4 regions of the Rahnella sp. PAMC25617 genome follow, and region 1 is predicted to be linked to each of the others. Evidence: predicted binding sites of a transcription regulator. Region 1 holds the regulator's gene; each other region holds the start of a gene.
The links. Region 1 encodes PhoB, which activates phosphate uptake and scavenging genes when phosphate is short. Its sites were predicted from a motif close to CTGTCATAAAACTGNCNNAT; they were not measured.
Positions count from the first base shown of each region.

Region 1 (7,808 bases):
GCGAAACTCGACGTAATGCTCGTTATTGAGTTGCAGATTCAGGGCACGGCTGAAATCACGGGTCTGGATCCAGGTACGAAACTCGGGATAACGCAGCAGGTTAAAGATGTGTTGTCCGTTATCTTCCGGCCAGCGGAAACCGAGCAAATCTTGCGCCAGCCCGTTACACCAGAAAATATTGCCCTCTTCCGTCGTCAGTACCACCGCATCGGGTAATGATTCGGCACCACTGCGGAAACGTTTAATGAGCTGACCTAATTCGCGACGGCGACGGCGGTTACGCATCTGCATCTGGTTTAGCCCGTAAAACAAAGGCTCCCAGCTCCAGCGGCCATTCGGCGGGGTTATGCTGCGGTCAAGCCACAGCCAGTGAGAGAGTTTGAGCTGGTTGTAATAATTCCAGCCCAGCGCCGCCAGCAGCGACGCAAAGAGGAGCCAGCCGAAATGGCCGACGAAGATACCGAGGATTAACGCGGGCAGGCAAAAGAGAAAGAATTCACCGGCCAATCGTTTCCATGACAAACGTTCTAGCACACAGATTCTCCGCTGTGGGGACTCAATAACGCGTTGAAAAACGGTATCCGGTTCCACGAACAGTCTGGATCATTCTGTCATGTCCACTGGTTTCCAGCGCTTTACGTAAACGACGAATATGCACGTCTACCGTGCGATCTTCCACATAAACGTTAGTGCCCCAGACGTTATTGAGCAACTGTTCGCGGCTGTAAACACGTTCGGAGTGGGTCATAAAGAAGTGCAATAATTTAAATTCGGTCGGCCCCATATCGAGCGCCTGCTCGTTGGCCATCACACGGTGAGACGACGGATCCAGGCTTAAACCCTGCATGTCGATCACTTCTTCCACCGCCATTGGCGAGATGCGTCGCATCACGGCTTTAATGCGGGCAACCAGTTCTTTTGGAGAAAACGGTTTGGTGATGTAATCATCGGCACCGACTTCCAGGCCGCGCACCCTGTCTTCTTCTTCACCGCGGGCGGTCAGCATCATCACCGGAATTTCGCGGGTCAGCGCTTCACGTTTGAGATGTTTGATAAACTGAATACCGGAACCGCCGGGTAACATCCAGTCGAGCAGGATAAGTTCAGGGTAAGGTTCTACCAGCTGGCCAACGGCTGAATCAAAATCTTCAGCTTCTACTGCCTGATAGCCATTCTGTTCCAGTACAAAACACACCATTTCACGGATTGGAGCTTCGTCTTCAACCACCAGTATACGTCTTGCCATCGTAGGTCCTGCCAATAGGTTAGCGATCTTTTATTTGATTGCGGGCGCCATTATGCGTCAGTTTTGTGACAGATTTATGAATAGAAATGATGGTTCATTACAGTCAAATATGACAGAGACATTTCTTCTATTCAGCTGCCATCTCGCTGAAATTGGTCTGATTTATCGGGGACAGCGTCCCCCGCCGACGTTTATACTTTGCCCCATTGTCGTCATCCAGATCCATACGGGAGTCTCATGCGCCTGATCCACACGTCAGACTGGCACCTCGGCCAGTACTTTTTCACCAAAAGCCGCGCCGCCGAACATCAGGCATTTTTGCGCTGGCTGACCGGTCAGGTGCAGCAACATCAGGTAGATGCCGTGATTGTGGCAGGCGATATATTCGATACCGGTTCGCCGCCCAGCTATGCCCGAGAGCTTTACAACCGTTTCGTCGTCGAACTGCAACAAACCGGCTGTCAGCTGATTGTACTGGCCGGGAATCACGATTCTGTCGCCACGCTTAATGAATCACGTGAGCTGCTTTCCTGCCTGAATACGCGGGTGATTGCGACCGTCGGCGAAAACCTCTCAGAACAGATTCTGGTGCTCAACCAGCGTGACGGAAAACCTGGCGCGGTACTTTGCGCTATACCCTTTTTACGTCCGCGTGATTTGCTCGCCAGTCAGGCGGGACAATCCGGCAGCGACAAACAGCTGGCATTACAGGAAGCCATCGCCGCGCATTATGACGCATTGTGGCAGGCCGCGCAGACCAAACGGGACGAACTCGGCGTTTCGCTACCGATCATTGCCACCGGCCATCTGACCACGGTTGGCGTCAGCACCTCCGATTCCGTGCGCGACATTTATATAGGCACGCTCGATGCCTTCCCGGCGCAGGCGTTTCCGCCGGTCGACTACGTGGCACTTGGCCATATTCACCGCGCACAGTGCGTCGCCAAAACCGAACATATCCGTTACAGCGGTTCGCCGATTGCGCTGAGTTTTGATGAACTGAGTAAAGCCAAAAGTGTGTACTTACTGGACTTTGAGGGCGCGACGCTCAACGCCATCGACACGCTGGAAATTCCCGTTTTCCAGCCCATGCAGATAATCAAAGGCTCGCTGGCAGAAATCGAAAAACAACTGGCGCAGTTCGAAGGCGGCGATCCGGCCAAACCGGTGTGGCTGGATATTGAAGTCGCCACGCAGGATTATCTCAGTGATATTCAGCGCCGCATTCAGGCGCTGACGGCAGATTTGCCAGTAGAAGTGGTGCTTTTACGCCGCAGTAAAGAACAGCGTATCAACCGCATTGAGCAACAGGAAAAAGAGACACTCAGCGAACTGAGCGTCAGTGACGTCTTTGAAAGACGGCTGGCACTGGAACCGGATCCTGACGAACCGCGTCAGGCGCGGATGCGCACGCTGTTTGCGCAGGTTGTTGAACAGGTCACCAGCGGTCAGAATGCGGAGGACAGCGCACAATGAAAATTCTCAGCCTGCGTTTAAAAAACCTGAACTCGCTGGAAGGCGAATGGAAAATTGATTTCACCGCTGAGCCTTTTGCCAGCAACGGATTGTTCGCCATCACCGGTCCGACCGGCGCGGGGAAAACCACCCTGCTCGATGCCATCTGTCTGGCGCTGTATCATCAGACGCCACGGCTGAACATCACGCCAAGCCAGAACGAGCTGATGACGCGCCACACCGCCGAATCGCTGGCCGAAGTGGAGTTTGAAGTCAAAGGCGTCGGTTATCGCGCGTTCTGGAGTCAGCGCCGCGCCAAAAACTCGCCGGACGGCAATCTGCAGGCACCGAAAGTAGAGCTGGCATTGCTGGCCGACGGCAAAATTCTGGCCGATAAAGTGCGCGATAAACTCGATGCCATCGCCACACTGACCGGGCTGGATTTCGGTCGCTTCACCAAATCCATGATGCTGTCTCAGGGGCAATTTGCCGCATTCCTGAATGCCGATGCCAATGACCGCGCCGAACTGCTGGAGGAACTGACCGGCACCGAAATTTACGGGCTGCTGTCTGAGCGAGTATTTGAGCAACATAAAGAAGCGCGGATAACGCTTGATGGTCTGCACCAGCGCATGGCCGGGATCGAACTGCTCAGCGAAGAACAGCGCCAGACGCTTGAAGCACAACTTGCTGAACTGAACGCGCAGGAAATCACGCTCAGTCAGCAGGCGCAACAGCGCCAGCAGGATCTGAACTGGCTGCAACAGTGGCAGCAGGTGCAGCAAAAACAGCAGCAATCTCAGCAACAACTGACCGCCGCCGAGCAGGAAAATCTGGCCGCCGCGCCGCAGTTACAGCAACTGGCGCGCAGCGAACCGGCAGAAAAACTGCGTCCGTTGCTCAACGATCGCCAGCGTTGTCAGGATGAATCGCAACGTCTTCAGCAGCAACTGGCGCACCTGACGCAGCAGCAGGAACAGCAAATCGCGCAAATGACGCCGCTGAATCTGGCTGTGGAGCAGTCGCAAACGGCACGTCAGAAACAGGCGGAAGAACAGCGTCAGACCCAAACGCTGATCGAAGAAAAAATCCTGCCGCTGGATGGCGAAATCACCCGTTTGCGTAAATCACTGACTGAAACACAGCAGTCTGTCACTGATGTGCAGAAACTTGTCAGTGAGCATAACGCGACGCTGGTGCAAATGACCGCCGAACGACAGAAGCTGGACGAAGAAAGCCGCCAGCATACGACCCGCCAGACCGCGCTGACCGGCGCACTCAACACTGCGCAACAGCGTCTGACTGAGCTGGAAAAACAGCACCCGCTGGCAGCATTGCAGAAACGACAATCCGAACTCACGCAGCTGCGTCCGGTGCGGCAACAGCTGTTTTCACTCGCGCAAATTTTCCCGCAGCTGAATCAGCGCGTGCAGCAACAGCAAAAAGATTTCGTTCAGTATCAGACGCAACTGGCTGAAGAAGAACAGCGTCTGGGCACCATCCGCCTGCAATGTCAGAAACAGCTGGAGCATCTCAACGACGTTAAGGCACTGCATAAACAGGAAATGCTGATCGTCAGCCTCGAAGCCGAACGTGCGAATCTGCAAAGCGGCAAAGCCTGCCCGCTGTGCGGTTCCACATCGCATCCGGCGATTGAACATTATCAGGAGGTCAAACCTTCTGAAACGGCGCAGCGCCTCGAGAAAATGCAACTGGAGTTCGATGCGGTAAAAGCCAGCGGTATCGAACTGGCAACAAAAATTAAAAGTCTGAAAGAACAGCAAACGCGGCTGCAAATCCAGCTGGAGCAAGACCAGCAGCAACTGAATGCGCATACCGCAAACTGGCAACAGCTCAGCGCACCGCTGAACCTGACGTTTACGCTACATGATACCGCCGACATCACTCAATGGCTGACTGCCCGCGATGAAGAAGAACAACAATCGCAGGCGCTGATTAGCCAGCACGAACAGCTGGCCCGGGCGCTGCAACAGGCGAAAGATGCCCTGAATGACGCACTGAACGCGCAGCAGAAAGTGCAGCAGCAAAGCGCATTGCTGACCGAACGCGTTACCCGGCTGGAAGAGACGCAGGCGAAATCTCAGCAAGACGTCGAACGGCTGCAAAAGTTGTTTGCAGAAGGCGAAAAAAACCTTTCAGAACTGACTGCTCAACGCCTTGAACTGTTCGGCAACCGCCAGGTGGCGCAGGTTCGCGAGCACTTACATCAGCAACAACAGGCGGCAGAAAAAGCGGTCAGTGACGCGCAAACCGCATTGCAAAAAGCGCAGGAACAGCGCGATCAGCTGGCCGGGCAACTGGCGAGCACGCAACAGCAACAGTTGCAGGCAACAGAACAACTGACGCAGGCGGAGCAGGCGTGGCAACAGGCGCTGAGTGCCAGCGGATTTGCCAATGAAGCCGCGGTGAAACTGGCGCTGCTGGATGACGCACTCCGTCAGCAGCTTCAGCAACGCAAAGAAAATCTGCAACAACAACTGGCGCAGGCGCAGGCGTTACTGGCGGATGCCGGTCAGCAGCTCGAAAAACATCGTCTTGCCCGCCCGGCTCATCTGAGTGAAACAGAAAGCGATCTTGACGTTCTGACAGCGCAGCTGGCAGAACTGACGCAACAGCTGAAAGCTTTACAGCAACGTCTGGGCGAAGTGAAAAACCAGCTGGAAAGTGACACATTACGCCACAGCGGACAACAGGCGCTGATTGCTCAGATTGCCCAGGCGCAACTGACCTGCGATGACTGGGGTTATCTGAATCAGATGATTGGCTCCAGCGACGGCGCAAAATTCCGTAAATTCGCGCAGGGACTGACGCTCGACCATCTGGTGTATCTGGCGAACCTTCAGCTCGAAAAACTGCACGGGCGGTATTTGTTGCAGCGCAAAACCAGCGATGCGCTGGAATTACAGGTGGTCGATACCTGGCAGGCGGACGCCGTGCGCGATACCCGCACCTTATCCGGCGGTGAAAGCTTCCTGGTCAGTCTGGCACTGGCGCTGGCGCTGTCTGATCTGGTCAGTGATAAAACCCGCATCGACTCGCTGTTTCTCGACGAAGGTTTTGGCACACTCGACGCCGATACGCTGGACACCGCCCTGGACGCGCTCGACAGCCTGAATGCCTCGGGTAAAACCATCGGCGTGATCAGCCATGTGGAAGCGATGAAAGACCGTATTCCGGTGCAAATCAAAGTGACTAAGGTGAACGGTCTGGGCGTCAGCCGCCTGAGCAGTGAGTTTAAAGTCTGACAGATTATCCTGCGGAGCAACTGGCGGGTAAATTGCTAGCCATCTGCTCCGCAATGGATCCTGATTGTGAGCAACTGCGCAAAATTCGCACCAGCGCAGTGCGCTCATTGTTCCCAACCCGCTGAATTCCCGCTTATTCCCTCCTGCCGACAAACTGGCACGCCCTGTGCTTAACGTTATGTATACAAGTTGCAGTACAAGTTGCAGCGCCTGCATAACCGTTAAGGGAACCGCCCATGAATAACATCAAACCTGAAGTCGATAAAAAACGCCGCCAGCTGATGAAATGGCTCGCCATCACCGGCGGCGTCTCCACGCTTGGCGGTATGATCCCGACCTCGGTCTTTGCAGCTGATGACGATGAAATCCGCATTGGTTACTGGCCGATTGTCGGCGGTTTACCGTTATATGTGGCGCTGGAACAGGGCTTTTTTAAAGAAGCCGGACTGAATGTAAAAGGCGTTAAATTCGCCAGCGCACAGCAAATTGTCGAGGGGATGATTACCGGCAGGATCCACGGGTGCGCTAACGGCACGGCCACAGGCGCGCTGGGTCTGGGGGCTATCACCTCACCGGATTTGTTCAAAATCATCTGCTCGAATCCGTCCAATCATCAGCTGGTTCTGGATGAATTTCTGGTGCCGCTGAACAGCACTGCGAAAGCGATCAGCGATCTGAAAGGTAAGAAGATCGCCTGCGGGCCGGGGATCCAGAACGTGACGATGGCGAAGATCATTCTGGAGAAAAATGGTTTCACTAATCCTTCAGTGATCGAACTGCCGGTCGGGCAGCACGCACCTGCGCTGGCCGCCGGACAAATTGACGGCGTGTATACACTCGAACCCACCGGCACCGTCGGGCGCATGAAAAACCTTTCCCGCACGCTGGAAACCGGCGTCATTTCTAAATACGTGCTCGGCAATGCAGACGCGCCCTGGTTCGGCGGCGCCGCGGCGCTGAACTCCAGTTTTATCGCCAGCAAACCGGAAGAAACCAAAAAGTTTATTGCCGCTTATCAGAAAGCGGTGGAATTCATTGCGGCGCATCCTGACAAGGCTCGCGAAAACGTCGCCGGTTACACCAGCATAGAACCGGCGCTGGTGAAAGAGGTGCCGCTGCCGGGCTTTGTGATGTATCCCGATTTAAAAGGCGACAACCTGCAATGGTTCCAGAAATTTTATGACGTCTTTACGGAAAGAAAAATCTTCAGCAAACCGGTGGATGTCGCTTCGCTGATTTATAAAGGATAAGGAGAAACAGGATGACTTCACGCTGGTCTTCAAGGTTACTGCCGCTGGTCGGCCCTGTGCTGCTGTTTTTATTCTGGCAACTGGCCGTCAGCGCAAAATGGCTGAACCCGGTGCTTTTGCCCTCGCCCGTCGAGACGATTGGCTACATGTTCCAGTCATTTTTCGATGCTTCCATGCGCACCGACATCGGCGCAACCCTTTACCGCACGCTGGTATCCTTTGCTTTTGCCGCAGTGATAGGCGTGCCGCTCGGCGTCATTTTAGGCAGCAATGAAAAGATCTATCGCAGCCTGGAATTTCTGATCGACTTCTTCCGCTCCACGCCGTCATCAGCGCTGATCCCGCTGTTTATGCTGATTTTCGGCATTACCGATGCCAATAAAATTGCCATCGCCGCCTTTGCCGCGGTGCTGGTTATCCTGTTTAACAGCGCGTACGGCGTGATGAATGCCAAAAAAACCCGGCTGATGGCGGCCAAAGTGATGGGAATTTCCCGCTGGCATATTTTTAAAGACATTCTGCTGATGGAAAGCCTGGCGCAAACCTTCGTTGGCCTGCGCACCGGTGTGTCGATTGCGCTGGTGATCGTGA
Region 1 is NZ_JBOCUM010000006.1:882,328-890,135, forward strand. It holds gene phoR (phosphate regulon sensor histidine kinase PhoR) at 1-534, opposite strand, end outside; gene phoB (phosphate response regulator transcription factor PhoB) at 557-1,246, opposite strand; gene sbcD (exonuclease subunit SbcD) at 1,484-2,722, shown strand; gene sbcC (exonuclease subunit SbcC) at 2,719-5,967, shown strand; gene ACM615_RS10190 (ABC transporter substrate-binding protein) at 6,204-7,217, shown strand; gene ACM615_RS10195 (ABC transporter permease) at 7,229-7,808, shown strand, end outside.

Region 2 (7,808 bases), 360 kb from region 1:
TTGAGAAACTGGTTGCCGAAGCAGGTGCGCCAAAAGGTGCCTATACCAATCTGTTTATTTCACAGGATCAGGTGGCCTCCATTATCGATGACGACCGTGTTCAGGGCGTTGCGCTGACAGGTTCGGAAAAAGCAGGTGCCATCGTGGCTGCACGCGCCGCCGGTAAGCTGAAGAAATCGACTCTGGAGCTGGGCGGTAACGACGTGTTTGCCGTACTTGATGATGCCGATATCGATAATGCTGCCAAAGCAGGTGCTCAGGCACGCGTATCGAATGCCGGTCAGGTCTGTACCGCCGCCAAGCGTTTCATTATTCACGAGAAAGTCGCCGATGAATTCCTGAAAAAGTTCACCGAACACTTTAAAGCGTTGAAAATGGGTGACCCGCTGGATAAATCCACCACGCTGGGGCCGTTGTCTTCTGCCGATGCGGTGAAAACTCTGAGCAAACAGGTAGATGACGCCGTGAAGCACGGTGCGAAACTCCACTTTGGCGGCAAGAAAGTCAGTGATAATCCGGGGAATTTCTTTGAGCCGACCATACTGACGCACATTACACGTGATAATCCGGCGTACTTCGAAGAGTTCTTTGGCCCGGTCGCGCAGGTGTACGTGGTCAAAAATGATGAAGAGCTGGTGAAACTCGCCAACGACTCTCATTACGGCCTTGGCGGTTCAGTGTTTACCAAAGATATGAACCGCGCCCGTAAGCTGGCTAGTCAGATTGAAACCGGAATGGTGTACGTCAACTCACCGACAGATACCGCAGCCGAACTGCCTTTTGGCGGTGTGAAACGCTCCGGTTTTGGTCGCGAATTGTCTGATTTAGGTATCAAAGAGTTTGTGAACCAGAAACTGGTGGTGCTGGCCGCTAAGTCCTGATGTTTTTTCTCCCCCTGCGAAGGGGGATTTTCCTCTCTCCGCACTTCTCGTTTCTCCCTCATTTACCAAGCCTTGACCCACGACAAAGCGCGCTCAAGCACCGCCTCTCTATAATCAGGCTCGTTTGTCTTCCCACTGGTAAATCACATGGCTTATGAACTCAATCTGGACTGGCCGGAATTTTTAGAAAAATACTGGCAAAAACGACCTGTTGTTATTAAAAAAGCGTTCTCTAATTTTGTCGATCCGATTTCCCCTGATGAGTTAGCCGGTTTAGCGATGGAGCCGGAAGTGGACAGCCGTCTGGTGAGCCATAAAAATGGGGAATGGCAGGCAAGCAACGGGCCTTTCGAACATTTTGACGGGTTGGGTGAAACCGGCTGGTCATTACTGGCGCAGGCCGTGAATCACTGGCATCTGCCCGCCGCTGAACTGGTGAAACCTTTCCGCGTATTGCCGGACTGGCGTTTAGATGACCTGATGATTTCCTATTCCGTGCCCGGCGGCGGTGTCGGCCCGCATATCGACCAGTACGACGTCTTTATCATTCAGGGTATGGGCAGCCGTCGCTGGCGTGTAGGCGATGCGTTGCCGATGCGTCAGTTCTGTCCGCATCCGGCGTTACTGCATGTCGATCCCTTCACGCCAATCATTGATGAAGATCTCGAACCTGGCGATATTCTGTACATTCCGCCGGGCTTCCCGCATGACGGTTTCACCCATGAAACCGCTCTCAACTATTCAGTCGGTTTCCGCGGTCCTAACTCGCGCGATTTCATCAGCAGCTTTGCTGACTATGCGCTGGAAAACGATCTGGGCGGCAATCATTACAGCGATCCGGATTTGACGCTGCGTGAACACGTCGGGAAAGTGGAAGAGTATGAGCTGGAACGTGTGCGCCAGATGATGGTTGAAATGCTCAGTCAGCCGGAAGATTTCAAACAGTGGTTTGGTCGTTTCGCCACCACGCCGCGCCACGAGCTGGATATCGCCCCGGCGGAGCCGCCTTATGAAGCGCAGGAAATTGTGGATGCGCTGATGCAGGGCGATAGCCTGACCCGTTTAAGCGGGCTGCGCGTACTGAATGTCGGTGAACGTTTCTTTGTGAACAGCGAACCACTGGAAACTGCTCAGCACGAAGCCGCCGATGCGCTGTGCCGGTTCACTCTGATCAGTCAGAAAGAGCTAGGCAATGCGTTGCAGGATCCTGAATTTGTTGTCCTGTTAACGGATCTGGTGAATCAGGGTTACTGGTATTTCGACGAGTAACCCTTCGCTAATAAATAAGAGAGCAAAAGGCGGCCTCCCTGCGGATGCCGCCTTTTTAATGCGTTTTGTTTGCCGGGATAATAAATTAAGGACGGTAAAGCTCCACCGGCGGCTTCATTTTTCGCTCTTCCGGCTCAAACAAATCAATCTCTTCACCGTGAATATATTTGGCGCGCAACATGGCGGAGATCTTATCCATAGTCATGACAATGGCGACCAGAATCAATGTGATAAACATCACCACATCCCAGTTCCATAAACGCATATTTTCCGCATACACCAGACCGATCCCACCCGCGCCGACAAAACCGAGAACCGCGGCAGAACGGGTATTAGATTCAATCTGATACAGCGACAGCGCGAGGAATGTCGGGAAAGATTGCGTGAAAATGCCAAAACGGTGCGTTTGCAACGGTGAAGCTCCCAATGCCCGTAAACCGCGGCTCGGCGAGCGTTCCACGGCTTCGTGTCCTTCGGCGTACAGTTTGCCGAGTAAGCCTAAATCCTGCATCACAATCGCCAGCACGCCGGCCAGTGGCCCCATGCCGACAGCTCGGACAAAAATAAGTCCCCAGATCGCCATATCCAACCCGCGCAGCACATCCAGAAGTCGGCGAATAATCATGGAAACCGGTCTGAGTAGCGGCGTAGACATTACATTGCGCGCCGCCAGAAAGGACAGTGGCAGAGCAAGGAAAGACGCAGTGATTGTGCCCGCAAAAACGATCGCCAGCGTGATCGCAATCTGCGTGAAATAATACTTAAAAGGCCATTCGGAAACGTTATGCCAGACGAACATGCGCAGGAAATATCGTCCGACTTCACGGGTGCCGCGCACCACTTCGCTCCACGGAATACCGAAATAACTGAAGAAATAGACGTAGTACAACGCAATGACGACAGCCAGTATCGCGAGGTAACGCAGATAGCGGCGCTGTGCGGCAAACAAATGTCCGTGCTGCTGCTTCAGGCTGCTGACAACATGAGGTTCAAGCGCATCAGTTAACATCAGAAAGTGCCCTCCACGACGCGTTTGCGCAATTTACCGGATAGAAAATCCATCGCCGACACCACCAGAATGATCAGTAGTAAGGTCATACTGACCTGGTCATAACGGTCCAGTTTGATTGACGTCATCAGTTCCTGCCCGATGCCCCCCGCCCCGACTAAACCGAGGATTGTAGACTGACGGAAGTTGATTTCGAGGCGCATAAAACTGTACGACAGAAAGATAGGTTTAACCTGCGGCCACATAGCAAAGCGCATACGCTGCAAGCGTCCCGCTCCGCAGGCTCGCAGACCGCGCACCGGTTTGTCCGATGCGGTTTCAATGGATTCGTAGAAGAGTTTGGTCAGACTGCCGACGGTGTGTAAAGTCAGCGCGATAAAGCCCGGAATAGCGCCGACGCCAAAGGCCATGACGCACATCACCGCCCACGCCAGCTCCGGCATGGTACGCAGGAAAGCCACAAAAGTGCGGATACTGAATTTCACCCATTTTGGCGAATCCGTATTACCCGCGGCGAGAAACGCCAGAATAACCGCCAGCGCGGTCGATAATATCGTCGAGGATAACGCCAGCTGAATAGTTTCCCAGATCAGTGGCAACTGAATATTAAGACGATATCCCCAATACGCCAGTGAACCTTCTGTATGACCGTCAGAAAATAACAATGACCAGTGTAATACCGGCACCGTCTGACCAATATAATCAAAGAAGCTCGGCGCGGAGACAATAATCGTTTTTAAATTAAGTTCGGAAACATTGCCTGACCACAGATATAACAACAGCATCAGCCCTGACCAGATCAGCGCCTCACGCTTTTGTTTTCCCCGGATCTGCTGGTAATAACGATTGAAGTCTTTGTTCAAAATAATATTTCCGATTTGCGATAATCATTATTCTTCCCCCTGCGAAGGGGGAGGTCAGGAGGGGGTATTAAAAAAACAATAATGGTAAAAGCTTTCGCTTCCTGAGTTGCCATTAATACCCCACCCCAACCCTCCCCTTCGCAGGGGAGGGAGTTACGGGTTAGCGACCGCCTTTAGTCAGCTCACGCTTCATATCAATAATCTGCTGATATTCAGCCAGGGACGTTTCGCCGATATGTTGTTTACCGCCGACGGCTTTCACGAAGCAGGCGTGGTCTTCTTTATCCAGTTTCTTGATGGCAGAAACCAGTTTAGCCTTGAACGCCGGTGGCAGATCGCTTCGCACTAAGATCGGGCCGTTAGGGATCAGCGGAGATTCCCAAATGATACGAATTTTCTTCATCAGATCCGGATGGTCCATGCGGATCATACGGTTGAATGCGCCGGAGGTATAACCGGTTTCACGGTCGCCAATCATCGATGCCCAGGTCACTGCGCCTTCAAACTGACCGTTCAGCACGCCAAGAATATCCTGCTCATGGCCGCCGGAGAAGGTGACACTGGAGAAGAAGTTGTTGTACTTGTTGTCTGTCGTGCCACCAAATTCTTTCTTGAAAGTCTGGTTTGGGATCAGATAGCCGGACGTGGAATCCGGGTCCGCGAAGCCGAATGATTTACCTTTCAGGTCAGACAATTTCTGGTACGGGCTGTCGGCTTTCACCACAACCACCGAGTGATAACCCCGGGATTTATCGGTATCGTCGATAACAATACCGACCAGATCTACGGCTTTCGGGTTATTAATATAAACTGAAGCGAAAGACGATGGCGACATGCTTAATACCATATCTACTTTCTTACCTAATAACCCCTGAATAACACCTGAGTAATCAGAGGAATTACGCAGTTTGGTATCCACGTTTAATTCTTTATCGAAGAAATCTTTTACACACTGATTATCACCGATTTGCTGAGTCGCATTCTGGCCGCCCAGAATACCCAAATTCAATTCTTTAGGCGCATCTTCTGCCATGCTGTGCATCGCGGTAAAAGAACCTGCTACGAAAACTGCCAGACGTAATAACTTCTTCATGTAATGATGACCTTGTGTAGATTGAGAGAAAGTAGAAATAAGTACTGCAAAATAAATAACGTTGTTGTTTAACTGTTTATGGCTTCGTGTTCTTCACCGTATAACTGTTGCAAAATACCGTCAGTTAACTGATCGGGATGACCGTCGAAAATAATTTGCCCTTTGGCGATACCGATAACGCGGGTGCAATAATCTTTCACCAGGTCGACCGAGTGCAGGTTGACCATGACGGCAATATTTTCTTCACTGACTTTTTTCAGCGCATTCATGATGCGCAGCGTATTTTTCGGATCCAGCGACGCAACAGGCTCATCGGCCAGCAGAATTTTCGGGTTCTGCATCAGGGCACGGCAAATCGCCACACGTTGCATCTGACCACCGGAGAGATTTTCAGCGCGCTGCAACGCATGCGGCAACATATGCAGCCACTCGAGCAGAGAAATCGCGCGGGCACGGTCTTCGTCGTCAAACTGGTTAAAGAAAGATTTGAATGTTGAGGTATGGCTCAGACGGCCCAGCAACACGTTAGTCAGCACATCCAGGCGAGGAACCAGACAAAAATCCTGGAAAATCATCCCGCAACCCGAGCGCCAGCGACGCAACGCTTTACCGGTCAGCCCGGCCAGTTGCTGTTGTTCACCATTTTCGTAATGACACACTACGCTACCATCGGTAAGCGGAATGGTACCGTTGAGTACGTGTAACAGAGTGGATTTACCTGCGCCGGACCGGCCAATCACCGCCACGAACTCACCCGCGTGCAGATCAAAATTGATGTCATTCAGGACGCGCTGACCTGATTTATAAGATTTCACCAGGCCTTTCACGTCCAGAACTTTGTTTAAATGCTGTGGCCCGGCCTGAGGGTATTCAGCCTGTGCCAGCTTAAGTTGAGCTTGCGCCATGATGCTGTCTCTCGGTTGCTTTCATAATCTGGCGTTCATTAAGCGCGAGTTATATGACACATCAATGACGATTTAATGGACAGCACATGACAAAAATGCAACAGATTAAGTGAAATTACCTAACGGATATCCCGAATGGGGTTTAACTTAATAAGTATCATTTAAGTCTATGATTAGATGGCAACGCATTTAAAAAGGAAGATGAAATGGATAATCAGTCACTCATCGCCACGCTCAAAGAGATTGCTGGCAGCCGTCATGTTCTGACCGGAGACAGCAACACTGAGCGCTACCGCAAAGGATTTCGTTCAGGTGGCGGCAAAGCGCTGGCCGTGGTATTTCCGCAAACGCTGCTGCAACAATGGCAGTTGCTTAAAGCCTGTATCGCCGCCGATAAGATTGTCATTATGCAGGCCGCTAATACCGGGCTGACCGAAGGCTCAACGCCCAGCGGTGATGATTATGACCGCGATATCGTCATTTTCAGTACTCTCAAACTTGATCAAATTCAGTTGCTCGACGGTGGCCATCAGGTAATCGGCTTCCCCGGCAGCACCCTTTATAAGCTGGAAAAAATCCTCAAACCTTATAACCGTGAACCGCATTCGGTAATTGGCTCGTCGTGCATCGGTGCATCGGTGGTCGGTGGGATTTGCAACAACTCAGGTGGATCGCTGGTGAAACGCGGTCCGGCCTATACCGAAATGGCGCTTTATGCGCAGATCGACGCACAGGGTGAATTACGCCTGATTAACCATTTGGGTATTAATCTTGGCGAAACGCCGGAAGAAATACTGACGCGTCTGGAAAAAGCTGATTATCTGGAAAGTGACATACTGCACGATCAGCGTCTGGCATCTGACCATGATTATGCTGCGCGGGTGCGTGAAGTGGACGCTGATACGCCTTCACGTTTTAACGCCGATGAACGGCGGCTGTTTGAAGCCTCAGGTTGTGCAGGAAAACTGGCCGTGTTCGCCGTACGTCTGGATACTTTCCCGGCTGAAACGCAACAGCAGGTATTTTATATCGGCACCAATGACACGGCAGTGCTGACCGAATTACGTCGTCAGATCCTGCGTGATTTTGCGAACCTGCCGGTGGCCGGTGAATACATGCATCGCGATATTTTCGATATCACCGAAGTCTACGGCAAAGACACGTTCATGATGATCGATAAGCTTGGCACCGACAAAATGCCGGACATGTTTACCGCGAAAGGGAAATTCGATGCGCATGCCAGTAAAGTCCCTTTCCTGCCGAAAAACTTCAGCGACCGCGTAATGCAATGCCTGAGCAAAGCCCTGCCGAATCACCTTCCACCTCGCATGAAGCAGTACCGTGACCGGTTTGAACATCACTTACTGCTAAAAATGTCCGGCCCTGGAATTGATGAGGCACGTACATTTCTGACGCGTTTCTTCAGTGATGGTCAGGGTGATTTCTTTATTTGCTCGGCTGACGAAGGCAAAAAAGCTTTCCTCCACCGTTTCGCCGCTGCAGGTGCTGCGGTGCGTTATCACGCGGTACATGAAAAAGAAGTGGAGGATATTCTGGCGCTGGATATTGCACTGCGCCGTAATGACCGCGACTGGTTCGAAACATTGCCGGAAGATATCGACAATCAGCTGGTGGCAAAACTGTATTACGGCCATTTCATGTGCCACGTTTTCCATCAGGATTACATCGTCAAAAAAGGCGCGAACAGCAAGGCACTGAAACACCGGATGCTTGAATTGCTCGACGCCAAAGGCGCGGAATATCCGGCAGAGCATAACGTCGGGCATC
Region 2 is NZ_JBOCUM010000006.1:518,320-526,127, forward strand. It holds gene ACM615_RS08445 (NAD-dependent succinate-semialdehyde dehydrogenase) at 1-881, shown strand, start outside; gene ACM615_RS08450 (cupin domain-containing protein) at 1,029-2,150, shown strand; gene phnE (phosphonate ABC transporter, permease protein PhnE) at 2,236-3,159, opposite strand; gene phnE (phosphonate ABC transporter, permease protein PhnE) at 3,159-4,022, opposite strand; gene phnD (phosphonate ABC transporter substrate-binding protein) at 4,183-5,115, opposite strand; gene phnC (phosphonate ABC transporter ATP-binding protein) at 5,184-6,020, opposite strand; gene dld (D-lactate dehydrogenase) at 6,227-7,808, shown strand, end outside.
Region 2: the regulator PhoB is predicted to act here: its motif matches at 6,061-6,080, upstream of phnC (phosphonate ABC transporter ATP-binding protein).

Region 3 (7,808 bases), on a different contig from region 1:
TCACCGGCACGCGCCAGACGCACGGACCAGCCACCTTTGCCTGCCGCCCATCCGGGCATACTCACTCGCAGATCGATGCGTTCATAAACCACACCCTCAAGGGTGGTGCGACCGGTCGGGCTAACAGCAGAAGCAAAAGGTAGATTGGTAATCCTTTCCGCTGGCAGGCTTTGCAGCCTGAAGGGGTAGAAGTCGCCTGCTCACTGGCAACCGCGTTCTTCAACATCTGACTTCTGAAATCCATGAATAACATTCCCTTGTTTTTTTCATGGTTAATACGCCGAATTACACACGATGTAAAACTTAACCTAAATTTCCTCTATGAATGGATTTGAATTGTGATCCTGATCGTAAGCCTGCATCCGCTTTTCCAGCTCCGCTAAGGATCGCAGGCCATCTGCCAGCGGCAGGGTTTTATCATTGAAGATTTCAAGCGACCACGGCCCGGTGAAGCCTTTTCGGTTCAGCGTGCTGACGAAATCCACCAGCGGTAAATCACCCTGCCCCGGATAACAGCGATAACTGCGGCTCCATTGCTGCACGTTCATGTCTTTGTAGGGCGCATCAGCCAGTTGCAGGAAGCTGATTTTATCCAGCGGCACTTCGTCCAGCCGGTCAAGATTGTCGCCTACAGCGAGAATATGGAAGCTGTCGAGCACAATGCCCAGCGCCGGACTGTTCACCTCACGTACGCGATCCCACGCCTGCCGGTAGCGGTTGATGTGTTTGCCCCACGCCAGCGCTTCAAAGCCGATACGGATATCATAAGGCTCCGCCATTTCAGCCAGCGCGGCGAGATCGGCAATCTGTACATCCCGCTCCGGTGAGCTTTCCGGATCGGTGTTGCTGCACACCAGTAAATGATCGCAGCCCAGCTCGCGCATCAGATCAAACTGACGGCGCGCGCTGGCGAGTTTTTCGATACGTTTTTCCGCAGGAACGCCTTCGAAATCGCGGAAAGGCTGCAGCAGGAAAATACGCAAGCCGAGGGAATCGGCGAGATTACGGATAGCCACCGGCTTGACCGGACTTTTAAGCAAATCATCTTCGAATATTTCCACACCATCAAATCCCGCAGCAGCTATCGCCGTGAGCTTTTCAGGCAAGGTTCCTGGTACTGAAACTGTCGCAATTGAACGTAAACGGGTGGTTGCAGGCAAAATAGCGTCCTTTAAGTCAGGCTTCGATACTTACAGTAGTGGACCCTCATGCCACGTTCGTCAAGTGCAGAGGCGTTGTATGAACGCACGGATTGTAACTGAGCGACGCAATGGTTAATCTCTGTGGCGTGAATGTGGTTAATGATGAGGATAAGACGCTGAGCAGCCAAAGTTCCCCGGCGCCGGGACGTAAAAATGATCCGATAGGACTGAAGCAGCGCATTTTTGACAGCGCTTTGGCTGAATTCGCAGAATCCGGTCTGATGGGCGCACGCATGGAAAATATCGCTTCCAACGCCAGCACCACGAAACGTATGGTGGTCTATCACTACAAGACCAAAGAAGCGTTGTACATGCTGGTGCTGGAGCACGTTTACCGCGGTATCCGTCAGCACGAGCTGGATCTGGATCTCTCGTCATTTCCGCCCGCTGAAGCTATCGTCAAACTGGTCGAAGCCAGCTTTGATTTCCACGTCTCACATCCGGAATTCATTCGTATTGTTTCAACGGAAAACATGCTGCGCGGCCGGTTTATCCGTCAGTCCACCAGCATCCGTGAAATCAACAAATCGGCATTAACGCTGCTGGAAGATATTCTCGCGCGTGGCAAGCAAAGCCATCTGTTCAAAGAAGATGCGCAGGCACGCGACGTTCACCGTCTGATCAGCAGCCTGTGCGTACACCAGGTTGCCAACCAATATACGTTCGGCGCATTGTTTGAAAATCCGGATGAAGTGGATTTACAGACCGCCCACTACCGTCAGCTGGCCGTCATGGTTGCCCTGCGCTACGTGATGAAGTAATTGCGCTGATCGGACGCTGTTACAGAGCGGATAGCAAAAAGGCCTCGTAAGAGGCCTTTTTTGTCGGGCAATATCAGCCAGCGATTATTCTTTTGGCGCGTCTTTGCCGTCTGTCAGCAGCTTGTCCAGCGCATCGCCGCCCACGTGACGGAAATCCTGACCCTTCACGAAGTAGAAAATGAATTCGCAGATGTTCTGGCAACGGTCGCCGATACGCTCAATAGAACGGGCGCAGAACAGCGCAGTCAGCACGCTCGGGATAGTGCGCGGATCTTCCATCATGTAGGTCATCAGCTGGCGCACAATGCCTTCATATTCCTGATCCACTTTCTTGTCTTCACGGTAAATACGTACCGCTTCGTCAAGATCCATACGCGCAAACGCATCCAGCACATCATGCAGCATTTCTACGGTGTGGCGACCCAGAGATTCCAGGCTGACCAGCAGCGGCTGATGCAGATGCGAGAATTTTTCCAGCGCCGTGCGGCAGATTTTATCTGCCACGTCACCGATACGTTCGAGTTCAGAAATGGTTTTGATGATCGCCATCACCAGACGCAAATCGCTGGCGGTCGGCTGGCGCTTGGCAATAATGCGCACACAGGCTTCGTCGATCGCCACTTCCATCAGGTTAACTTTGTCATCACCTTTGATGACGCGTTGCGCCAGTTCGGCATCCTGATTGTGCATCGCCGTAATGGCATCAGTCAGTTGTTGCTCGACCAGCCCGCCCATTGCCAGAACCTGCGTGCGGATGTGTTCAAGCTCGGCGTTGAACTGGCCGGATATGTGTTTGTTTAAGTTCAGGTTGTCCATTGTTCTTACCTCAACCGTAGCGGCCAGTAATGTAATCTTCAGTCTGTTTGCGCGCTGGCGAGGTGAACAGCGAGTCGGTATCGCTGTATTCGATCAGTTCGCCCAGATACATAAACGCAGTGCGATCTGAACAACGCGCAGCCTGCTGCATGTTGTGGGTCACGATCACCACGGTGTAATCAGATTTTAGCTCGGTGATCAGTTCTTCGATACGACCGGTAGAAATCGGATCCAGCGCAGAACAAGGTTCGTCGAGCAGCAGAACGTCTGGGCGGATCGCAATACCGCGCGCGATACACAGACGCTGTTGCTGACCACCGGACAGGCTGTAACCGCTCTGGTGCAGCTTATCTTTGGATTCGTTCCACAGCGCGGCCTTGGTCAGTGCCCATTGCACGCGCTCATCCATATCGGTACGGGAAAGCTTTTCAAACAGACGCACACCAAACGCGATGTTGTCATAAATAGACATCGGGAATGGCGTCGGTTTCTGGAAGACCATACCGACTTTGGCGCGCAGCAGCGCGATGTCCTGCTTATCCACCAGAATGTTTTCGCCGTCGAGCAGGATTTCACCTTCTGCGTGCTGTTCCGGATATAACTGGTACATTTTGTTGAACGTACGCAGCAGCGTGGATTTACCACAACCTGACGGACCGATGAATGCCGTGACTTCGTTCTTAGCGATATCCAGGGAAATATTTTTCAGCGCGTGGAATTTGCCGTAATAAAAGTTCAGATCGCGAACCTGAATCTTGCTGTTGGATGCGTCAGTCATTCGACTCATTAAGACATCTCTCTTATTCGCGCGCCGCGTGGCGACGCCGGGTAAACAGTGACGGCAGCCGTTTTCGTCTGCCATCGATAATGAATGAACTTATTGCTTTTTCGGCGCGAAAATCACACGCGCCAGAATGTTCAGCAGCAGCACGCACACCGTAATCAGCAGCACGCCCGCCCAGGCCAGTTGTTGCCACTCGCCAAACGGGCTCATCGCAAACTTAAAGATAGTCACCGGCAGGTTGGCAATCGGCTGCATCATGTCAGTGCTCCAGAACTGGTTGGAGAGTGACGTGAACAGCAGCGGCGCGGTTTCACCGGCAATACGGGCAATCGCCAGCAAAATACCGGTGATAATGCCGGAAACAGACGCTTTCAGCGTGATGGCCGAAATCATTTTCCATTTCGGCGTACCCAGCGCGTAAGCCGCTTCACGCAGGCTGTCGGGCACCAGTTTCAGCATGTTTTCCGTGGTACGGATAACAATCGGGATTTGTAACAACGCCAGCGCCAGAACGCCTGCCCAGCCAGAGAAGTGACCCATTTTTGCCACCATAATGGTGTACACAAACAGGCCGACAACGATGGATGGCGCAGAAAGCAAAATGTCGTTGATGAAGCGAATAAATTCAGCGAGCCAGGATTTGCGACCATATTCGGCCAGATAAATCCCCGCCATCACGCCCAGAGGCGTACCGATGACCGTCGCCCATAAAATCAGTAATCCGCTGCCCGCAATGGCATTCGCCAGACCGCCGCCCGCCGTGTTCGGTGGCGGCGTGTTTTGCGTGAACAGCGCCAGCGACATCCCGTCCACACCTTTGACGATGGTGGTAAACAGGATCCAGACCAGCCAGAACAGACCAAACGCCATGGTCATCATCGAGACCATCAGCGCGATACGGTTTTTCTGACGGCGCCATGCCTGACGTTTACGGCGTGATTCCAGTAATGCTGCGTTACTTTGCATGTCGAGTGTCGTCATCTTAACGGCCCTCTTTCTTAGCCAGACGCAGGATCATCACTTTCGACAGCGCCAGGACAATAAAGGTGATAACAAACAAGATCAGCCCCAGTTCCATCAGCGCGGCAGTGTGCAGACCGGCTTCCGCTTCGGCAAATTCGTTTGCCAGTGCGGAGGTTATACTGTTGCCCGGCGCATAAAGTGAGGCGCTGTCGAGCTGGTAGGTGTTACCGATAATAAAGGTCACTGCCATGGTTTCGCCCAGTGCGCGTCCCAGACCTAACATCACGCCACCGATTACCCCGTTTTTGGTGAACGGCAGCACGATGCGCCAGATCACTTCCCACGTGGTGCAACCAATGCCGTAAGCAGATTCTTTCATCATCACCGGCGTTTGCTCGAACACGTCACGCATGACGGAGGCAATGTACGGGATGATCATAATGGCGAGAATGACGCCCGCCGCCAGAATACCGATACCAAAACCCGGACCGGCGAACAGTGCGCCAACAATCGGGATACCGGAAAGTACATCACCCACCGGCGTCTGGAAGTACTGCGCAAACAGCGGTGCAAAGACAAACAAACCCCACATGCCATAAACAATGCTGGGGATCGCCGCCAGCAGTTCGATAGCAATACCCAGCGGGCGTTTCATCCAGTTCGGCGCCAGCTCAGTGAGGAATAATGCGATACCAAAGCTGACAGGAACTGCAATCAGCAAGGCAATAATGGAGGTCACGACCGTGCCGTAAATCGGCACCAGTGCGCCGAATTGTTCGTTCGGAGCATCCCAGGTTTTCGTCCACAGGAAGGATAAACCAAACTTTTCGATGCTCGGCAGGGAAGCAATAAACAGCGAGACGATAATGCCGCCCAGCATGAATAGCACAATCAGCGCAGCCAGTTTGACCAGAGCGCCGAAGATGATGTCACCGTTTTTGCTGGGTGCCTTGATAGCCGGCTTGTATTCAGCCATACCACTCTCTTTTAATTCAAATTTAATTCCCTCCCCGGCCGGAGAGGGAATGAAGCAGAGTTACTATACCCAAAATAATTGGAGTTGCACCAAGCCAGCTGCAAGTGAATCCCGGTGAGCTTACTCAGGTAAGTGATTCGGGTGAACGAGCGCAGCTAACGCCGGTGCAGCTTCAGGTATGACAGGTATTCCTAGTACAGTGCTTTGCCGCTGCTGTCTTTAACGTTGGTTTTCCATGCTGCACGGATCTGCTCAACCACTGATTCAGGCAGGGCTGCGTAATCCAGATCGGTCGTCAGCTTGTTGCCGTTTTTGTAAGCCCAGTCGAAGAACTTCAGCACTTCAGTGCCTTTCGCTGCGTCTTGCTGATCTTTGTAAATCAGAATGAAGGTGGTGGAGCTGATTGGCCACGCATTGTCACCTTTCTGATTAGTCAGGTCCTGAGCGAAGGTTTTGCTCCAGTCAGCGCCTTTAGCCGCTGCGCTGAAGGATTCTTCAGTCGGGCTGATCGCTTTACCGTCAGCATCAACCAGCTTGGTGTAAGCCAGGTTGTTTTGCTTGGCGTAAGCATATTCTACATAACCGATTGAACCAGGCAGACGCTGAACAAAGGCTGCAACGCCGTCGTTACCTTTACCGCCGAGACCCGTAGGCCAGTTCACAGTAGAACCAGAACCGATTTTGTCTTTCCACTCGCTGTTTACTTTCGCCAGGTAACTGGTGAAGACATAAGAGGTACCGGAACCGTCAGCACGGCGAACGACCGCGATGTTGGTGTCTGGCAGTTTCACGCCCGGGTTCAGCTTGGTGATCGCAGCGTCGTTCCACTTTTTGATTTTGCCGAGGTAGATATCACCCAGCGTTGCGCCGTCCAGCGTCAGCTGACCGGATTTGATCCCCGGGATGTTAACAGCCAGTACCACGCCACCGATCACGGTAGGGAACTGGAACAGGCCGTTTTTGGCCAGATCTTCGTCTTTCATCGGGGCATCAGATGCGCCGAAGTCTACGGTCTTAGCGATGATTTGTTTCACGCCGCCGGAAGAACCGATGCCCTGATAGTTAACCTGAGTACCGGTTTCTTTCTGATATGCGTCAGCCCACTTAGCGTAAACAGGAGCTGGGAAGGTGCCGCCAGCGCCAGTCAGGTTAGTGGCAGCGAAAGCAGACATTGCTGTGAGGGAGAAAGTCGCTGCTACAAGACCGGCGACGGTGTTACGCATCAATTTCATGTTCCACTCCTGGTGGTTTTAAACTTCCCGACTGATGTCGACGTTAATTAAAGTGTTTGGCACAGGAGGAAAATAGGACAGTTTAGTGACAGTAAAATGTACGTTATGTGACAGTTTTATGACACTGGTCACAATTCGAACTATACGGGCAAAATGCGGGGATTTTAAGCGGGAAATGCCGGTTGTGACACCGGCAGATGACAAAAAGCGGGCAAATTATCGCCCTTTCTTCTTACGCCCGGGCTGGGCAAAACGCTTACGGGAGCCTGAATTACCCTCCGGTTTTTCGGTATTTTTCGGTTTTGTGACAGCCGGTTTTGCAGCAGTGGGTTTCTTAGCCTGAGCAGTTTTTGCCTGCGCTTTTTTCGCCGGTTTATCTTCAGACGACGAATTTTCAATCAGTTTAAATAACTCAATGAGTTCATCATCGGTCAGGTCGCGCCATTCGCCCAGCGGCAATCCTTTCAGATTGATGTTCATGATGCGCACGCGTTCGAGCTTAGTGACTTCAAAACCAAAGTGCTTGGTCATACGGCGGATCTGGCGGTTAAGCCCCTGCACCAGCGTAATACGAAACACCATCGGCGCTTCTTTCTTCACTTTGCACTTTTTCGTCACGGTACCGAGCATCGGTACGCCCGCGCCCATACCGGCAATAAACTCGTCTGTGATCGGCTTGTTGACGGTGACGATGTATTCTTTTTCGTGGTCGTTACCGGCGCGCAGGATTTTGTTGACCAGATCGCCATGATTGGTCAGCAGAATCAGGCCCTGCGAATCTTTATCCAGACGGCCAATCGGGAAGACGCGTTTGCTGTGGTTAACGAAATCACGGATGTTGTCCCGCTCACCTTCTTCCATCGTGGTGATGATGCCGACAGGTTTGTTCAGCGCGATCAGTACCAGATCTTCTTCATCACGCGGCTCGATAACCTGACCATTCACTTTCACCACATCGCCGGCAAATACCTGAGCCCCTACCGCGGCACGCCTGCCGTTAATAAAAACATTTCCCTGTTCGATGTAACGATCGGCATCGCGGCGCGAGCAAATTCCGCTCTCGCTGATGTATTT
Region 3 is NZ_JBOCUM010000001.1:145,952-153,759, forward strand. It holds gene ACM615_RS00660 (hypothetical protein) at 1-92, opposite strand, end outside; partial or broken gene ACM615_RS00665 (sugar phosphate isomerase/epimerase family protein) at 354-1,160, opposite strand; gene ACM615_RS00670 (TetR family transcriptional regulator) at 1,271-1,963, shown strand; gene phoU (phosphate signaling complex protein PhoU) at 2,048-2,779, opposite strand; gene pstB (phosphate ABC transporter ATP-binding protein PstB) at 2,790-3,557, opposite strand; gene pstA (phosphate ABC transporter permease PstA) at 3,657-4,544, opposite strand; gene pstC (phosphate ABC transporter permease PstC) at 4,546-5,502, opposite strand; gene pstS (phosphate ABC transporter substrate-binding protein PstS) at 5,694-6,734, opposite strand; gene rluF (23S rRNA pseudouridine(2604) synthase RluF) at 6,951-7,808, opposite strand, start outside.
Region 3: the regulator PhoB is predicted to act here: its motif matches at 6,840-6,859, upstream of pstS (phosphate ABC transporter substrate-binding protein PstS).

Region 4 (7,808 bases), on a different contig from region 1:
GACGGGGAAACCGCTTCTGCGTGTTCTTCGGATGCACCCAGTTCGCGGTTATCCCACATTTCTGCATTATCCTGAGCATCCTGGCGGGTCGTCATAATGTCTTCCTCTAAATTTGGAGCGTGACTGCCGATTTTCAAAGAGCACCTTTACTGGCGTAAATTCGCCTTTCAATTTCGTTAGGCTCGAAAGCTGATTTTAGCTGAGCCGGGAGCCCGTTATAGGGTGGCACAAAGCAAATTTTAAGTGTCCGGCCTCTGTTCGTTTCAGCAATAAACCACAAGGTGGGCGGCGTCGTCAGGTGCTTCTCTCGGGTATCCTTAAGGTAATTACCCTCACGGTTAGCAAAACATTCGAAGACCTCTTTCTCCACAACACTGTGCTTTACGAACAATTTCTCTTTCACTGCCGCTGAAAACTGGATTTTCATGATACATCCTGTATGAAAAACTTCATCCGTATATACCTGACATTTTAATTTATTATGTTTAATAAACAGACAGATATTGATTTTATGCAGATATGAAAACGTTCTGTATATACAAAATACGCTTTTGCTCAGGGATTGACCAGAATTCCAAGTTAAAATCTCATAAAAAATGCCCGCCGGTTTTCACCTGCGGGCATTTTTATGTCAGCGTTAACGCAATAATACGTCTTACGCTTCTTCTTCCTCATCGCGCAAAGGCACGATCAGCATGTCGATGTGAACGGTGTTGATCAGCTGACGCGCGGACGACATCAGTTTGCTCCAGAAATCCTGGTGATGGCCGCACAGCACTAAATCCACGCCATATTTATTGATGGCATCCACCAGCACCTGCGCTAAATCACCGCTGCCGCTCAGGGTTTCTGAAATCGGGTAACCGGCGTTTTGCGACAGTTCGTTCAGCGCGTGGTGCGTCTCTTCGGAAATGCGTTTCTGCATGTCGCCCAGATTGACGTCGATAAGACCGGTGTACAGGTCTGAATAGTTCACATCAACGTGGATCAGGGACACCTTGGCGTTATACGGACGCGCCATGGAAACCGCTTTCTCGACTAAAACTTTGCTCTCAGGTGAGAGGTCAACAGCAATCAGTATGTGTTTGTAAGCCATAAGAAAACTCCTTCCATAAGTCGGTTAATAGCAATATCAGCATCATGCGAATGTCATGACTTCAGTATAGCGCCAAAATGGTCAGAGAAATCAAGCATACAGATCCCATTTCGAAATCCGGGCATCTATAGATAGAAATAATATGAACAGTTCGGGATTCGTTTCCTACACTCAATAATGCAGGCTTCTCCTGCTTTGGCAATCTTCTGTGGTACGAAAAGAGGGCGGGCGCAGTTTGCCCGGGGGTGTGAAATTGCGGAAAGGCAGGGCGAAACGTCGGGTATGCGCCGCTATTTTACCGGTGCATTGCGTGGTGTCAGTTCGCCTTGAGGGGGAATCATGATCAGTCCCGTTGCGCTGTTTTGGGCTTTATGTTTTGTGTGTGTCGTGAATATGCTGCGCTATTACTCTTCTTTGCGCGCATTGCTGGTGGTACTGCGGGGGTGCGATCCGCTGCTGTATCAGTACGTTGATGGCGGGGGATTCTTCACGTCGCACGGTCAGCCGAGCAAACAAATAAGACTGGTGCGTTACATTTATGCTCAGCGCTATGTTGAACATCACGATCCTGAGTTTATCCGCCGTTGTGAACGGGTCCGCGGTCAGTTTATGCTGACAACTGCACTGGTCGGATTAATTTTAATCAGTATGTTAGCGATGCTGATCTGGTATTAGCATACCCTTCGTACTTGAAGCTGCAGTGGCGTTAGCGGCTCTCGTTCACCCGAATCACTGACTTGTGTCAGCTCATCGGGATTCTCTCGCTTGCTGCCTTGCTGCAACTCCAGTTACTTTGGTTATGAATTAGGGAGGATGTGTGGAAAAGGAAACAAAAAAGGCGACCGTGCTGAGCAGGGTCGCCTTTTTAATGCCGTTCAGAAAGCTATCAGATCAGCTTCAGCGCAAGCCAGTACAGCACGCCGGAAAGGACAATCGACACCGGTAGGGTTAAGATCCACGCCATTGCAATGTTCTTCACGGTCTTCGACTGCACACCGCCGCCATCCACAATCATGGTCCCTGCAACCGCAGAAGACAGCACGTGTGTGGTGGAAACCGGCATACCCGTATAGCTGGCAACGCCGATAGAAACGGCCGCGGTCAGCTGTGCAGACAAGCCTTGTGCGTACGTCATGCCTTTCTTACCAATCTTCTCACCGATGGTGGTCGCCACGCGTTTCCAGCCAATCATGGTACCCAGTGCCAGCGCCAGAGCGACAGCAATGATGATCCAGATTGGTGCGTATTCAACGGTTTGCAGAATGTCTGTTTTCAGCTCGCCGAGGAAGCGTTTATCCGCAGGAGAGGTTTCCGGCAGCTTGGCCACTTTATCCGCAGTATCAGAAACACACATCAGCAGACGGCGCATATGGCTGCGTTCTTCCGGTGCCAGGTCGCTGTAAGACTGAAGATTGGTCAGCAGTGTTTGCGCGCGGCCGATAGCGTCAAGTGCGTGGCTGCTGTCGCAATGGAACACTTTAGGCTCATCGGTCGGTGCGATATTGACGTCCGGTGCAGGCACCATTGGCGTCTGTGCAACCACGTGCGGCACGGCATCAACATGTTGCTGATAATACTGGCCGAGGTGAGTCACGGCGTCGCGGGTACGGGTAATGTCGTAACCGGTCGCGTTCATATTCACCACAAAACCTGCTGGCGCCACGCCAATCAGCACCAGCATGATCAGACCGATACCCTTCTGACCATCGTTAGCGCCGTGAGAGAAACTCACGCCGATAGCCGACAGAATCAGACCGGTACGTGTCCAGAATGGCGGCTTTTTCTTGCCGTCTTTCTTCTCACGTTCTGCCGGTGTCAGGTGGATACGGGCATGTTTCTTATTGCCACTCCAGTAACGGCGGAGCAGGAAAATCATGGTACCGGCGATAATCATCCCGACCAGCGGAGAGATAATCAGCGAAGCAAAAATACCAATCATTTTAGGGATGTTTAATGCATCGACCACGGACGTGTGAGTCATTAATGCATTGGTCAGCCCTACGCCAATGATGGCGCCGATAAGGGTATGGGAACTGGACGCCGGCAAACCAAAATACCAGGTGCCGAGGTTCCAGATGATCGCCGCCAGTAACATAGAGAACACCATGGCAAGACCATGTGCGGAACCTACATTGAGCAGCAGATCGGTTGGGAGTAGATGGACGATGGCATAGGCCACGCTCAAACCACCCAGCAGAACGCCAAAGAAGTTAAATACCCCTGCCATCACGACCGCTAATTGCGAACGCATTGCCCGGGTATAGATGACGGTTGCTACTGCGTTGGCCGTATCATGGAAGCCGTTAATCGCTTCGTAGAACAGAACAAACAGTAACGCGAGAATCAACAACGAACCGGTATGAATATCCAACCCGGCAAATAGATGCAGCATAATTGTTACGCCAGTTAGTGGTCATGAACGCCGCGCATTATCTGCGAGAACAGGGTGAGGGGAAAAGGAAAATATGACATTTTTTTGACTAAAAACAGTTCAATAATCGCGTCGGTTTCAATTAAATTTTTATTTATCAAAATCTTATTCCTCCTTTGCCAGCTGAAACATTTACTTACGACGTTCAGAAAGCAAGCTGTCTGACTGGTTTAAGACGCGTCTGTCCCTTACAATTCGCGCCACTCAGTGGGCAGCACGCCCGCTCAGAAGGGGGAAACCCTATCTAAAACGTAGTCGAATATTCATAAAGAGAGGCCGAAAGTGGAACAGGTTGATGTGGTCGTCATTGGTGCAGGTGCTGCAGGTATGTTCTGTGCGGCACAGGCCGGACAGGGTGGCTGCCGGGTTCTGCTGCTGGATAATGGCAAAAAAACCGGACGTAAAATCCTGATGTCGGGTGGCGGACGCTGCAACTTCACGAACCTTTACGCCGAGCCGGCGGCTTATCTTTCTGAAAATCCGCATTTCTGTAAGTCCGCACTGGCGCGTTACACCCAGTGGGATTTCATCGATATGGTCAACCGTTACAATATCGCCTGGCATGAGAAAACCCTCGGCCAGCTTTTCTGTGATGACTCCGCGCAGCAGATTGTGGCGATGCTTGATAAAGAGTGCGAAGCGGGTAACGTTGATGTGCGTCTGAGAAGTGAAATCACCGACGTTCAGAAAACGGAAGAAGGCTTTATTATCAACGTGAACGGCTCAACTGTGAGTACTCACTCACTTGTTGTTGCCAGCGGCGGACTTTCCATGCCGGGACTCGGCGCTTCTCCGTTCGGTTACCGTCTGGCGGAACAGTTTGGCCTGAAAGTGTTGCCGACCCGCGCCGGTCTGGTGCCGTTTACCCTGCATAAGCCGCTTCTCGAACATTTACAGACGCTTTCCGGCGTTTCCGTTCCTGCGGTGCTGACCGCCGAAGATGGTACCGTATTCCGCGAAAGCATTCTGTTTACTCACCGTGGCCTTTCCGGTCCGGCTGTTTTACAGCTTTCAAGCTACTGGCAGCCTGGTGAGTTTGTAAGTGTTAACTTACTTCCTGATGTCGATCTGGCGGCGTTTCTGAATACGCAGCGTCAGGAACATCCTAATCAGAGCCTGAAGAATACGCTGGCGATGCAACTGCCGAAGCGTCTGGTGGAATGCTTGCAAACGCTGGGACAGCTTCCGGATGTGACGCTCAAACAGCTGAACGTGCCGCAACAGGCCGCACTGGTGGAACAACTGCAAAACTGGCAGGTGCAGCCGAATGGCACCGAAGGTTACCGCACGGCAGAAGTGACACTCGGCGGTGTCGATACCAAAGAGTTGTCTTCTAAAACGATGGCGGCGGCGAAAGTCCCCGGTTTGTATTTCATCGGCGAAGTGGTGGATGTGACCGGCTGGCTGGGCGGGTATAACTTCCAGTGGGCCTGGAGTTCGGCGTGGGCGTGTGCGCAAGATTTGGTGGCGCAGCACAGTAAATAAGTTTTTTTTATTAATTGCCAGATGGTTACATGTCCGGTGGCGAGGTATATGTCACCATTCTGGTTGTAGAAAAACGGGTAACTGTAATTTCGCAGAATAATGCCCCATCATTTATTCTCTACTCCTTCAGTAACTGGATAATCCATTCCAGTCTCTCGTCATTTTTCGCCTTACTGTGGATATAAGCATAAATATCCAGAGTGTCTTCTTCCATCCAGGGGATTTCCACACTGCGCACGCCTAAATGCACGGGGATATGCTTTAACAGAAATGCCGGAAAGAACATCACAGCATCACTTTTTTCAATGCAGTAAATCATATTAATCAGTGAGTTAGACCTGTAACGGATATTCCTCTGATGAGACAGCCCGTACAGCTTTTCAGGAAGGTAAGCGCTGGTTTCGGCGGAGCTGAGAACGATATGCTCTTCTGCCATCCACTGCTTGTCGCTCAATTGGTTTTTTATCCTCGGATGTCCTTTCCGGCACAAACCCACTATCCGTGACTGAGCAATCTTTGTTGAAATGAACGAGTGGTTATGCCTGATGGCTGAGCCGATATCGATATCGACTTCTCTTGATACCAGTGCGGTACTACGCTGGTCTTCCAGCATGATACGGTTATTAAAGGTAAAATTTAACTCCTTGGGAAATTTACTATTTTTTAATAACTTATCAATCAAATAATATTCAATCATTGTATTGGTTCTGATAATAACGTTAGAAATTTCAGGTGGATCATCAGTACTTACCATCAAAGAATGGGATATTTCTTCATCAATATTTTTAAAGGAGGGATAAAGCTGGTTAGCCAGCGGCGTGGCTCTTAGTCCTTTAACAGATTTGATGAATAAGGGATCATCGTAATAATCCCTGAGTTTATTTAATGCATAGGTCAGCGTGGGCGATGATATTCCTAATGCTTGCGCAGATTTACTCATGCTTCGGGTTTCATACACCAGCACCAGCGTTTTGATGAGATTATAGTCAAATTTATTGTTCATTTTTCAGTTATTCTTCTTTTGATCAAATACTTAGTTCAGGTGATATAAAAAATTCAAAGCACGACTTCGAAAAACCTCTATTGTGTCTTATCCCAGAGGAATGCCTAATAACACCCGTTACCATGCTATTGAAAAGAAGGTGTAATGAAAGTCCTGACTGATAAACCGACATTTGAAAAATGGTTCGTAGAAGATTATTTGAATATTAATCATAACCCTATGAATTCCTCGATTCTCACGGATGAAGAATTGGACATCGCCCTTTCTGAATCTGCGCCAGAGTCATTCCCATGTCTGGTTTTCATGGGAGCTCAGGATATTTATTCTGATGGAAATCAGTTGCGGTATATCTACAAGGACGAGTTAAGGCTAATGCAAGAATTACTGGAAGGGAAAGAATTTACTCATTAAAAGTGGAACAAAATTATTTCAAAAGGATAACCAAAATATCCAAAGCGTATAAAAGTAGTTCTTATAATTGATTTGCTGAATGTATTCGAATGCAAAGGGCACTTTACTGCGCCCTTTGCATTCTGTCTGATCAGTGAGACACCCCGCCTCAGACCCTGCGACATCAGAACTCCCATCACTTGCACGGCAGAACCGCCTGGATGAGATATTAAATTTGTTATTTTGTGCTCAAAATTAATCAATCCTGCCTTCTGATTTTTTTTACTCAAAAAACTAGAAAATTCCTAACCAGAATGAATAAAAAGAGCCATTTGTTTAGTGATCATTGAGTGTTGGTGATTATTTGCCATTTTCTCCATCAAAATAATAGCGATGTAATCCATGTCAATCAGACTGGAAAAAGAGTTGAAAGCAAATATAAACAGAGAATGCGACTACTTATCACTTCTGGTTGGGGTTTTATGCTAATAAAATGTTAAATGATGGTGTTTAATTTTTAGTTGTTTGGTTTTTTACAGATTTATCTAATAAGTTTAGAAAATTCCTAAGTCCGCCCGCCCGACCGCCTCGCTATCGACATGTCAAAACAGCCTCACTAAGATTAGCCCGTGTTCAGGAGGATTAGGATTTTTCCTCAGAAAAGAATTAAAACGGAAAGTACTACCAATGGAATGATAAATGAAACAAACAGTTGTTATCCACTCTGGCTATTATGAGATGCTGACGCTCTCGTCGATCCTTAATCATGTCAATTCAAAAGTTAACTTGTTTTCTTCATTGAATGAGTTCTACGAATCTGGAATTGGCATGAGCGTAGACTGCATTATTATTGAGATAAATAATAACGTAGAAAACTTCAACTCTGTGATTAAGTTCATCCGGAGAATGGATTTTTTATACAAGCCGCCGCGCGTCATTGTAATCACTAAAATTGAACAATACGACAGACTGACACGCCTGGTTGAAGAGAACATTGATATGCTCATCTCTGAACAGGAAGAGTTGACGGTGCTGAGAAAGATGCTCATTACCGGTGTTGTTGACCTTAATTATCAGATGACAATCAGCCCCTATTTAAACAGAAAGAAAAATGAAGTATTTCATCCGGCGAGAATGTGTCTGACGTCAATGGAACGCGAAGTGTTATGTGAGATTAAAAGCATGAAGACCAATTCGGGTGTGGCGCAAAAAATGGGGAAGAGCAGTAAGACGATCAGTACCCACAAGCGAAATGCCATGAAAAAATTGGGGCTTAAAAATTCGATAGATTTGTACAAGTATCTGATGCAGTGATCAGGGCGCAGATTTTCTTACCCGGATACTTCGAAAAGTCGTCTTTATAAGGCAAAAAAGCTATCGATAAACGATAGCTTTTTTTATAG
Region 4 is NZ_JBOCUM010000019.1:39,565-47,372, forward strand. It holds gene ACM615_RS21705 (hypothetical protein) at 1-95, opposite strand, end outside; gene ACM615_RS21710 (ADP-ribosyl-(dinitrogen reductase) hydrolase) at 134-427, opposite strand; gene uspA (universal stress protein UspA) at 656-1,096, opposite strand; gene uspB (universal stress protein UspB) at 1,436-1,771, shown strand; gene pitA (inorganic phosphate transporter PitA) at 1,983-3,488, opposite strand; gene ACM615_RS21730 (NAD(P)/FAD-dependent oxidoreductase) at 3,810-5,012, shown strand; gene ACM615_RS21735 (LysR family transcriptional regulator) at 5,131-6,015, opposite strand; gene ACM615_RS21740 (hypothetical protein) at 6,160-6,426, shown strand; gene ACM615_RS21745 (helix-turn-helix transcriptional regulator) at 7,105-7,719, shown strand.
Region 4: the regulator PhoB is predicted to act here: its motif matches at 3,560-3,579, upstream of pitA (inorganic phosphate transporter PitA).